DNA from 2 places in the Dactylosporangium sp. NPDC048998 genome. Region 1 is predicted to be linked to the other one. Evidence: riboswitches for the same ligand, from Rfam matches in the RefSeq annotation. Region 1 holds a riboswitch; the other holds the start of a gene.
The links. Region 1 has a riboswitch for S-adenosylmethionine ahead of ACGFI8_RS06270 (aminotransferase class V-fold PLP-dependent enzyme). Riboswitches for the same ligand answer to the same signal wherever they lie in the genome.
Positions count from the first base shown of each region.

Region 2: it holds a riboswitch for S-adenosylmethionine, as region 1 does, so the genes downstream of both, thrC (threonine synthase) here and ACGFI8_RS06270 (aminotransferase class V-fold PLP-dependent enzyme) in region 1, are expected to answer to the same signal.

Region 1 is NZ_JBICTV010000002.1:472,908-478,426, forward strand. Features, by position in the region: gene ACGFI8_RS06250 (AI-2E family transporter) at 1-656, opposite strand, end outside; gene ACGFI8_RS06255 (GroES family chaperonin) at 828-1,136, shown strand; gene ACGFI8_RS06260 (PrsW family intramembrane metalloprotease) at 1,127-2,527, opposite strand; gene ACGFI8_RS06265 (hypothetical protein) at 2,502-3,041, shown strand; SAM riboswitch class IV at 3,034-3,151, shown strand; gene ACGFI8_RS06270 (aminotransferase class V-fold PLP-dependent enzyme) at 3,188-4,375, shown strand; gene ligD (non-homologous end-joining DNA ligase) at 4,355-5,242, opposite strand; gene ligD (non-homologous end-joining DNA ligase) at 5,235-5,519, opposite strand, start outside.
Region 2 is NZ_JBICTV010000002.1:601,780-607,298, reverse strand. Features, by position in the region: gene ACGFI8_RS06820 (alpha/beta fold hydrolase) at 1-374, shown strand, start outside; gene ACGFI8_RS06815 (ABC transporter permease) at 371-1,243, shown strand; gene ACGFI8_RS06810 (glucosyl-3-phosphoglycerate synthase) at 1,292-2,212, opposite strand; SAM riboswitch class I at 2,311-2,445, shown strand; gene thrC (threonine synthase) at 2,459-3,727, shown strand; gene ACGFI8_RS06800 (GNAT family N-acetyltransferase) at 4,096-5,106, shown strand; gene paaN (phenylacetic acid degradation protein PaaN) at 5,174-5,519, shown strand, end outside.

The DNA.
Region 1 (5,519 bases):
GCCAGGAACTCCACGGTGGCGGTGGCCGTGTTGACCGCGCTGTTGGTGAGGCTGCCCCGGTTGTCGCTGAGCCAGGTGCTGGCGGCGGCGAAGGTGGCGTCCAGCTGGCGGCCGCTGAGGTGCAGCGGGCCCGTGGTGAGCCAGTCCTGGATCTGCTGTACGCCGATGGACGCCTTGTCGGACAGCGCCGGGAACCCGGCCACGAACTCGGTGACGACCAGGGTCAGCACGCCCGCCACGGCGGCCAGGCCGGTGATCAGCACCACGAACGCGGCCAGCGACGGGGGCAGCTTCACCCGGCGGCGCAGGACGCCCATCATCGGCGCGAGCAGGGCCGACAGGAGCAGGGCGATGCTCAGCGGGATGAGCACGGTCCTCAGCCGGCCGACCAGCCACAGCAGCACCGCGGCCGCGGCGACGAGGATCAGCAGGCGCCAGGACCAGGCGGCGGCGATGCGCAGACCGTGCGGTACCTCGGCGTCATCCCGGCTGGTCGTCGTCGCGTGGCTGAACTCCCGCTCGAGCTCGGCCAGCTCCGGCTCCGGCTCGGGATCCTCCTCGGCCAACGCCGCGGCCTCGCGCTCCGCCTTCGCCGCTTCCATTCGCTGGACATAGGCGCGGCGCAGATTCGCCCGCACCGTGTCGAACCGGCCCACGTATCGCCTCCTTGACGCGCTCAGCCATCCGGCCAGGACTCCTCACGGTAGACCGGGCCGCACGTCGTTGGCACGTACCAAGGCGGTAGCGTCGCAAGCGTGACAGCACAACCCGCCGCCGGTTACCAGGCGTCAACCGACGCTCCATTTGCCGCCCGACCGGAGGACGCACTGCCGATCCGGCTCCTGCACGACCGTGTCCTCGTCCGGCTCGAGGGCCCCGAGGGCGAGCGCCGGCACGTCTCCGGCATCGTCATCCCGGCGACCGCATCGGTCGGGCGCCGGCTGTCGTGGGCGACCGCGGTCGGCGTCGGGCCCAACGTGCGCTCCATCGTCACCGGCGACCGGGTGCTGTTCGACCCCGAGGACCGCTCCGAGGTGGAGCTGCAGGGCCGCGACTACGTGCTGCTGCGCGAGCGCGACGTGCACGCGGTCGCGGCCCGGCGGGTGGAGCCCGACTCGACCGGCCTCTATCTGTAGTACGGCGGGCCGGCGTAGGCCGGGGGCGGGGGCGGCGGCACGGCCAGCGAGACCGGCACCGGCACGACCGGGGTCGGCGGGGCGTCGAGCACGCGCACCACGCCATCGGGGAACGTGATGTGATAGCGCGCCCCGTCCCACACCGCCCGCGGCGACTGCGGATCCCGCCCGACGAACACCTGGCGATAGGCGTCCAGCGCGGTCAGCAGCTGCCGCTCCTCGGCCAGCGTCTGCATCCGCCGCTTCGGCTCCTTGTCCAGGCCGCGGTGCAGGCCGTCGCGCAGCAGCGCCAGCCGCGTCGCGTCGAACTGGAACGCCCGCATCGCCTGCGCGCCGGCGTCGCCGGCCACCCGCTTCGCCCAGCGGCGGGCGGAGAGCCGCCGGCCGAGGGTGGCGAGCGCGGCGACCTCCGGCGGGGAGAACCAGCCGGCCCGCGCGTACTCGCCCAGCACGCGCTCGGTGAGCCGGCCCTCGTTGGCGCGCAGCCAGAGCGCGAAGCCGACCATGCCCAAGAAGATCGGCATCATCACCGCGAAGTAGCCGTACAGCAGCGGCACCCAGGGCTTGGTCGAGCTGGCTGCGACGACCGACATGAGGTTCCACGAGCCGTGCAGCATCATCGCGGTCAGCAGGCCGGCCAGCGGCGCCAGGAACCGCACCGCCTTCGTCGACGACCGCGACGCGACGCCCAGCCCGATGCCGGTCATCGAGGTGAAGAGCGGGTGCGCGAACCCGCTCATCAGGATGCGAACGATGAAGATGCCGACCAGCGCGGCCGCGCCCGAGGCCGGACCTGACTTCTCGGCGTAATCGCCGTAGCCCTTGAAGCCGAGGTACAGGATGTTCTCCACCATCGCGAAGCCGGTCGCCGACAGCCCGCAGTAGACGATGCCGTCGATGATGCCGGAGTAGGCGCGCGGGCGGCGCCAGAAGAGCAGCACCGGGCCGAGGGCCTTCATGCTCTCCTCGATCAGCGGCGCGAGCAGCACGGCGACCAGGGCGCCGGACAGGCCGGCCTTCTCGGCGAAGTAGCTGCCGGCGGTGTTGACCACCAGCGCCACGCCGGTGGCCACGCAGGCGCCCCAGCCGAAGACGAAGACGAGGTACTTCACGGGCTCCGGCTCGTAGCGGTCCAGCCAGAGGAAGCAGGACACGAGGACCGGGACCGGGATAATGGCGGACCCGACGCCGACGAGCAGCGCCGTCCAGCCGCCGCTGACGCCGAAGAAGGCGAGCACGGCCGCGCCGCAGAGGGCGATGAAGCCCATGACACCGATGAGCGTCCACAGCCGGCGCCGGTCGGTGCGCTTGGCGGGCGGCGCGGCGGCCAGGGCGAGGGCGGCGGTCGGGTACTCCTGCTGGCCGGTGCTGGGCTCGGCTGCCTCGATCACGTTCGGCACCGCGACGCCGGGCAGCGCCGACGGCCACGGCGAGGGCCCAGGCGGTCCAGCCGGCCCAGGCGGTCCGGCATGGATCATCGGCCCGCCGGGCGATATCGCGCCGGTCGGCCCGGACCCCGGGAACGGCGGCCCCGAGGCCGACCTGGCCGGCGCCTGCGGCACGATCGGCTGGCCCAAGGACGGCGAGGACGGCGAGGATGGCGAGGACGGCGAGCTCCACGGGCTCGGCGCCGGCCCGATGGCCGCGGACTGCCACGGCGCGGGGCCCGACGTCGGCGCGGGGGGCGGCGCCGCCTGCCCCCACTGCCCGGCACTCGGCGCCGAGGAGCCGCCGCCCGCCGCCGGGGGCGCGCTGCCCGGCGCCGCCCAGGGGCCGGCGTCGGAGACCGGGGTCGCACCGGTCTCCGAGGACGGGGGCTCGGAGCAGGGCGAGTTCGGCGTCCCATCCGGCGGGAGTTCGCTCATGACGCAACCTTATCTGCGGTACGGTCTGGTCAGGTCATGAGTGCCAGCGCACAAGCCCCGGCTTGCTGGCCGGCAACCCTCGCGTTCGCGGCGGGGTGCCCCGGGTGATGACCCGGCCCGGCACACGGTGTGCCCGGGCAAGCGCGAGCGAGAGGGTGACCCGTGTCCGAGTTGCTGTCCCCTGCGATCTTGTCGCCGGGCGAGGTCAAGCTGCGCGACGGCCGGTCCGTCGACTTCGCCAACCTCGACATCGCCGCCACCGCGCCGTGCCTGCGGGCCGTCGCGGACGCCGTCGCCGACCTGCTGCCCTACTACGGCAGCGTGCACCGCGGTGCGGGCGCGCTGTCGGAGCGCTGCACCCGGGAGTACGAGCAGGCCCGAGAGACCGTCGCGGACCTCCTCGGCCACGGCTCGGACGACACGGTGATCTTCACGCGCAACACCACGGACGCGTTCAACCTGCTGGCGCGGGCGCTGCCGGAGGATGCGACGGTCGTGACGTTCGGCGGTGAGCACCACGCCAACCTGCTGCCCTGGCGCCGCACCGTGCGCCTGGCCGCGCCCAGGTCGCCCGAGGAGGCGGTCGAGGCGCTGGAGCGATCGCTGCCCGGCATCCAAGGTCCGAACCTGCTCGTGAGCGTGACGGCGGCGAGCAACGTGACCGGCGAGGTCTGGCCGGTCGCGCGGCTCGCGGAGGTCGCGCACCGCTTCGGCGCCCGCATCGCGGTCGACGCGGCGCAGCTGGCCCCGCACGCCCCGGCGCGCCTGGCTGGGCTCGGCGCCGACTACGCGGCGTTCTCGGGCCACAAGCTCTACGCGCCGTTCGGGGCGGGCGTGCTCGCCGGCCGGGCGGACTGGCTCGACGCGGCGGAGCCGTACCTGGCCGGTGGCGGGGCGAGTGCCCACGTGGCCGACGACGGCGCGGTGCACTGGGCGACCGGCCCGGCCCGGCACGAGGCCGGCACCCCGAACCTCGTCGGCGCGGTCGCGCTCGCGACGGCGCTGAGGTCACTGCGGCAGGTCGACCCGCAGCACCGGGAAGACGCCCTGCTGCACCGGCTCCGGGACGGCCTCGCGCGGCTGCCGCACGTCGAGGAGCTGCGGCTCTTCCCGGCCGACGCCGAGCGGGTCGGGATCGTGTCGTTCGCCGTCCTCGGGGCCGACCCGGGCGAGCTCGCCGTCACGCTCGGTCGCGATCACGGCATCGGCGTCAGGACGGGGCTGTTCTGCGCCCACCCGCTCACCCGCCGCCTGCTGGCCGAGGCCGCCGACCGTCTCGGCGCCGAGCGGCCGCCCGCCCAGGCGATCCGGGCCAGCTTCGGCCTCGGTACCACCGAGGCGCACATCGACCGGCTACTGGCCGCCCTGCAGTAGGTCACCCAGCGTCGCGACCCGGTCGAGGACGACGGACGGGGTCAGGTCGGCGGCGGTCAGCTCGCCGGCCTCGACCTCGTCCCAGGCCAGCGGCGCGCTGACGGTCGGGGTTTCGCCGGCCCGTAGTGAGTAGGGCGTGACTGTGGTCTTGAACGCGTTGTTCTGGCTCCAGTCGATGAACACCTTGCCCGGCCGCAGCTGCTTGGCCATCTTCGCCACGATCAGCCGCGGGTGCCGGCCGGCCAGCTCCTCGGCGATCGCCTTCGCGTAGCCGCTGATCTCGTCCGCGCTCTCGTCGCCGGGCAGCGGCACGACCAGCTGCATGCCCTTCTTGCCGGACGTCTTCGGCGCGCACTCCAGCCCGTCGGCGGCCAGCCGCTCGCGCATGAGCAGGGCGACCTCGAAGCACTCGGGCAGGCCGGCCGGCGGCCCCGGGTCGAGGTCGACGACGAGCTGGTCGGGGTCGAGCGCCCGGCCGTCCTCGTCGACCCGCCACTGCGGGGTGTGCAGCTCCAGCGCGGCGAGGTTGGCCAGCCAGACGACGGTCGCCAGCTCCTCGACCACGATGAAGTCGATCTTCTCGCGGTTTCTGGACGAACCGGGCACCGGCAGCCGCACCGTGCGCACCCAGTCCGGGGTGCCGGCCGGGGCGTTCTTCTCGAAGAAGCTGATGCCGCCGACGCCGTCGGGATAGCGGGTGCGGGTGAGCGGGCGCCCGTCGAGATGCGGCAGCAGCGTCGGCGCGATGCGCGTGTAGTAGTCGAGGACCTCGCCCTTGGTGAAGCCGGCCCTCGGGTAGAGGACCTTGTCGAGGTTGGAGATCTCCAGCTGGCGCCCGGCGACCTCGACCCGCAGGCGGTCAGGCATCGCGCACCTCCTCGGGCGACAGGTCGGGCCGGATCCGCAGGAACCGCGGGAAGCGCAGCCGCCCGTCGCGCGTGCGGTGCCCGAACTTGACCTCGACCACGAGCTGCGGGTCGACCCATACGGCGCCGCGGGCGTCCTCCCGCGGTACCGATGCGCCGAAGGGGTTTGTGCTCGTCTCCAACGGGCCGAGCGCGGCCAGCAGCGCCCGCTCCGCCGCGCCGGAGATGCCGCCGCCGACCCGGCCTCGGTAGGCGAGGCCACCCAAGCCACCCTGCGC
Region 2 (5,519 bases), 130 kb from region 1:
TGCTGGTCTCCAGCCACCTGCTCGCGGAGGTGGAGCAGACCTGCACCGACGTGGTCGTCATGCACAAGGGCGAGGTCGTCGCGGCCGGGCCGGTCGAGGAGATCGTCGGCGACTCGCCGAGCGTGCAGCTCGACGTGTCCGACGTGGACGCCGCCGAGAAGGTGCTGCAGGAACTGACCGGCGTGCGCGCGGTGGCCTGGTCCGGCGGGCGCGGCCTGGTCGTCGACATCGACAGCACGCCGCGCGCCGAGGTGGTGGCGGCCCTGGTGCGCGCCGGCGTCGGCATCGACCGGGTCGCGCCGCGCAGGCGGCTGGAGGACGCGTTCCTCTCCCTCGTGGGCGGGGACACCAAGGCGAGTGGGGAGCGATCGTGAGTACGGATGTGATCGGGGGCGCGGTCGGCTACCGGCCGGGCGCCACCCTCTCGCTGTGGACCGAGATCCGCCGGCAGGCCTCCCGCCGGCGCACCCAGCTGGCGCTGGGCTTCATGGTGCTGCTGCCGCTGATCATCCTGACCGCGTTCCAGCTGGACAACGGCAACCACGACGACCAGGGCGGCCAGAGCGGCCAGTTTTCCCGCCTGTCCGACCTCGCCACGTCCGGCGGCCCCAACTTCACCCTCTTCACGCTGCTGGTCTCGGCGGGCTTCCTGCTGGTCGTGGTGGTCGCGCTGTTCTGCGGCGACACGGTGGCCAGCGAGGCGAGCTGGGGGAGCCTGCGGTACCTCCTGGCGATGCCGGTGCCGCGGGCCCGCCTGCTCGGCATCAAGCTGGCCGTGTCGCTGCTGTACAGCCTGCTCGCGATCCTGACCCTGGTGGCCACGGCGCTGCTGGCCGGGACGCTGCGCTACGGCTGGGCACCGCTGAGCGCCCCGATCGGCGGCGATATTCCGGCGGGCACGGGCGTCCTGCGGCTGCTGGAGATCGTCGCGTACCTCTGCGTGACCCTCCTGGTCGTAGCCTCACTCGCGTTCCTGCTGTCGGTGTCGACCGACGCCCCGCTCGGCGCCGTCGGCGGCGCGGTGCTGCTGCAGATCCTGTCGAACATCCTCGACCAGATCACCGCGCTGGGAAACCTGCGCACCGTGCTCCCCACCCACTACGCCGACGCCTGGCTGGGCCTGCTCTCCAGCCCCATGCAGACCGACGACCTGGTCAAGGGCTGCATAGCCGCGCTGGCCTACGCCACCGTGTTCTTCTCCCTGGCCTGGTGGCGTTTCCTGCGCAAGGACGTGGTGAGCTGACCGATAGCCGGACGGCCCGCGACCGCGACCGTCCGGCCGCGGCCCTGGTCAGGCGGGGGAGTAGCCGGGGACGCTGCGCATCGGGGGGCGGTCCGGGTGGGCGACCGGCGTCACCCGCGGTACGACCGCGGAATCATGGCGCTCGAACTGCGTCAGGGTCGGCCAGAGCGGGTGGCCGGGGGACACGCGGGCGTTGATCGTGTGCACGATCGTCGCGGCCATGCGGCCCAGGGCGGCCGTGTCCTGGTGGCCGTGGGTGCGCTGGCCCAGGTCGACCTGGGCCACCGCGTCCAGACCGTGGCGGCGGTAGGTGTCGACGAGGAGGCCGGTCTCGACGCCGTAGCCGGCGGCGAACGGCAGCGACTCCAGCAGCGTGCGGCGGGCCGCGTACTCGCCGGCCAGCGGCTGTACCACGCCGGCCAGCTCCGGGAAGTGTGCGTTGAGCAGCGGGCGGGCGGCGAGCTCGGTGACCCGGCCGCCGCCGGCCGCGGAGACGTCGAGCAGGGGGCGGTCGTAGAAGGCCTTCACCATCAGCGTGCCCGGGTCGCCGAGCAGCGGGCCCAGCAGGCCCGTCACGAAGTGTGGGCGGAAGTCGGTGAGGTCGGCGTCGACGTACACCAGGATGTCACCCTTGGTGACCGCCAGCGCCTTCCACAGCACCTCGCCCTTGCCCGGGCGGGAGCCCGTCGCCGGCAGGATGTCGTCGCGGTGGTGGACCGTGGCGCCGGCGGCCGCGGCGACCTCGGCGGTGCGGTCGACCGAGCCGGAGTCGACCACGACCAGCTCGTCGACGAGCGGGCCGAGGGTCCGTACGCCGGTCACGATCTCGCCGACCGTGGGCTCCTCGTCCAGGGCGGGCAGCACGACGCTCACCCTCGTATCGCCTTTCGCGTCGAGCAGCTCGTCGGCGGGCCAGTCCCGCCAGCTCGACGTGCGCCGCGAGAACCAGTCGGCCGCGATCGGGTGCATGAGTGAAACGCTAGTCGGCGCCATGTCGTGACTTGACTCATACCCGGGCGCCGGTGGTGCCCCTTACACTCGTCTGAAGCGCACGAACACAATTGCATACCTCATCCAGAGGGGCAGAGGGATACGGCCCGATGAAGCCCCGGCAACCCCTGCGGCGACTCGATGTTGAGGTCGGCCGCGGTAGGTGCCAAATCCGTCCCGGTGCACGCCCGTGTGCTTGGGAAAGATGAGAGGAAGGCCTCCGTCATGACCTCGACGCTCAGCGTCTTCACCGACTCCCCGGCCCGCAACCTCGTCTGCCGGGGCTGTGGGGCCACGTTCCCGCTCGCCGCGCAGCACGCCTGTTACGAGTGTTTCGGCCCCCTTGAGGTGGGCTACGACCCCGCGGCGCTGGCGGCGGTGACCCGCGAGCAGATCGAGGCGGGGCCGAAGAACATCTGGCGCTACGCGCCGCTGCTGCCGGTCGGCGTCGACCCGGAGACCCGCGTGACGCTCGACCCGGGGCTCACCCCGCTGGTCAAGGCCGACGGGCTGGGCAAGGAGCTCGGCTTCACCGCCCAGCTGTGGGTCAAGGACGACTCGGCCAACCCCACGCACTCGTTCAAGGACCGGGTCGTCTCCGTCGCGCTCACCGCCGCGCGGGCGCTGGGCTTCACGCGGTACTCCTGCGCCTCCACCGGCAACCTCGCCAACTCCGTCGCCGCGCACGCGGCCCGGGCCGGCGTCCCGTCGACCGTGTTCATCCCGGCCGACCTGGAGCCGGGCAAGGTCGTCATGACCGCGGTGTACGGCGGCGAGGTCGTCGCCATCGAGGGCTCCTACGACGAGGTGAACCGGCTCTGCTCGGAGCTGACCGAGACCGACGAGTTCGAGGACACCGCGTTCGTCAACGTCAACGTCCGGCCGTTCTACGCCGAGGGCTCCAAGACGCTCGGATACGAGGTCGCCGAGCAGCTCGGCTGGCGCATCCCGGCCCAGGTGGTCATCCCGATGGCCAGCGGCGAGCTGCTCACGAAGATCGACAAGGCGTTCGCCGAGCTGGTCGAGATCGGCCTGGTGCCGAACACGCCGTGGAAGGTCTTCGGCGCCCAGTCGGCCGGCTGCAACCCGATCGCGAAGGCGCTGCACGACGGCGTCGACGAGATCACCCCGGTCAAGCCGACCGGCATCGCCAAGTCGCTGAACATCGGCGACCCGGCCGCCGGCGTCTACGCGCTGGAGTCGGTGCGCCGTAGCGGCGGCTGGATGGAGTACGTGGACGACGACGAGATCCGCGCGGGCATCCAGCTGCTGGCCCGCACCACCGGCGTCTACGCCGAGACGGCCGGCGGCGTGACCACCGCGGTGCTCAAGAAGCTCGTCGAGTCCGGCCGGCTCGATCCCAGCGCCGAGACGGTCATCTTCAACACCGGCGACGGGCTCAAGACCCTCGATGCGGTGGCGGACCGGGTGGGCCCCACCCATCGGGTGAAGCCGTCGCTGAAGTCGGCGCGGGAGGCCGGCCTGCTCGGATGATTTTTTTGGGTTACTCGATCACCGAGCGTTCAGATTGAGAGAGCGCTTCCACGCTTGGACGAGGGAAGGGTCGTCCGATTGGTGGAGGTGATCGACACCGAGCGTAATCGGCGGCGAGCCGTACGTTCGGTGGTGGACTTGACGCCTTAAGACCCGAGCGCCAGGATGCTCGGTGCGGGAGGACGTGTCGCCGCGAGGCTCTAACCGATTGCTCGGTGGGAGCCCGCGACCACAACACCGGAGGTGTTGGCGAGCGTCCTCTCGACCAATTTCCGGACCTTCTGGTTCTCCCTGGTTCTCCGGACCGTCGGACGGTCACCGGCATAAATGGATTGCCGGGGCGTCGCGTCGCGGGCGACCCTGGCGGTATGGCCCAATCTCCGCTCGAGATCGTCGAGGTGCGCGCCGATGACCCGGCGGCGATCGACGCTGTGTTCGAGATCGGCAACGACGCGCTGCGCGCGGACCTGCCGGATTTGCCGGACAACTGCCGATACCAGCACGACATGAGCTTCGTGGTCCCGCCGCTGTGGGGCGAGCGGCGCGTCTTCCTGGCGCTGGACGGCGACGTGCCGGCCGGAACCGTCCAGGTCGACCTGCCCCGCTACGACAACCTGGACAAGGCGCACGTCGAGGTCCAGGTCCGGCCCGCACACCGGCGCCGGGGGATTGGCCGCGCGCTGTACCGGCACGCCGCGGGCATCGCCCGGGCCGCCGGCCGCACGAGCCTGCTCGGGTTCAGCCGCTTGGATCCCGCGCCGTCCGGGTTCGCCGCGGCGTTCGGGGCGAGCAACGGGCTGACCGACGCGCGGCGCCGGCTGCTGCTGGCCGACCTCGACGAGGGCGGGATCGACCGCCTGTACGCCGACGGCCTGGCCCGGTCCGGGGGCTACTCCGCCGTGCAGTGGCACAACGGGCCGCCGGACGAGCATCTCGAGGACCTCGCCGCGCTCGACAGCTCGTTCCTGGCCGAGACGCCCATGGGGGAGCTCGACTACGAGCCGGAGAAGATCGACGCCGAGCGGCTGCGGCGCCAGCACGAGGTGTACGCGAAGTGGGGCTCCCGGCGGTACGAGACCGGCATGATCCACGAGGCGACCGGCCGGCTCGTCGCCTGGACCGCGCTGCGGGTGACGAAGAGCGTGGACTGGCACGGCTGGCAGCTCATCACCCTGGTGCACCCCGCGCACCGCGGGCACCGGCTGGGCGTCGTGGCGAAGGTGGCGAACCTGCGCTTCCTGCGCGCGCACGAGCCTGCGGTGACGACGATCGACACGTTCAACGCCGCGGAGAACTCCTACATGATCGCGATCAACGAGGCCATGGGCTTCCGCTTCGTCGAGCTCTGGGCCAACTGGCAGGGGCCCGCACCCGAATAGGGTTGTCCGGCCGCTGGGAAATCGTCAGATCGTCGGCGGCCCCGCCCGGCGGTGGCAGGATGGCGCCATGGAGAACTCACACCCCATGTTCGCCAGCCACGCCGACACGCTGGAGCGGGCGCTGACCGCGATCGCCGAGCGTGCGTACTGGTCCAACTACCCCGAGTCGCCGAGCCCCCGGATCTACGGCGAGCACGCCGCCGCCGAGGGCGAGGCCGCATTCCGCGCCTACCTGGGCGCCGACTTCCCCCTCAAGGACCAGCCGGGCATCACCGACTGGGTGTCGACCGAGCGCTCGCCGTTCGGCGTCGCGCTCGACGTGCGGTACCCCCACCTGGATCTTGATCTTGCCTTTGCCGCGCTCGCCGAGGGCATGCCGGCGTGGCGCGCGGCCGGCCCGCAGACCCGCGCCG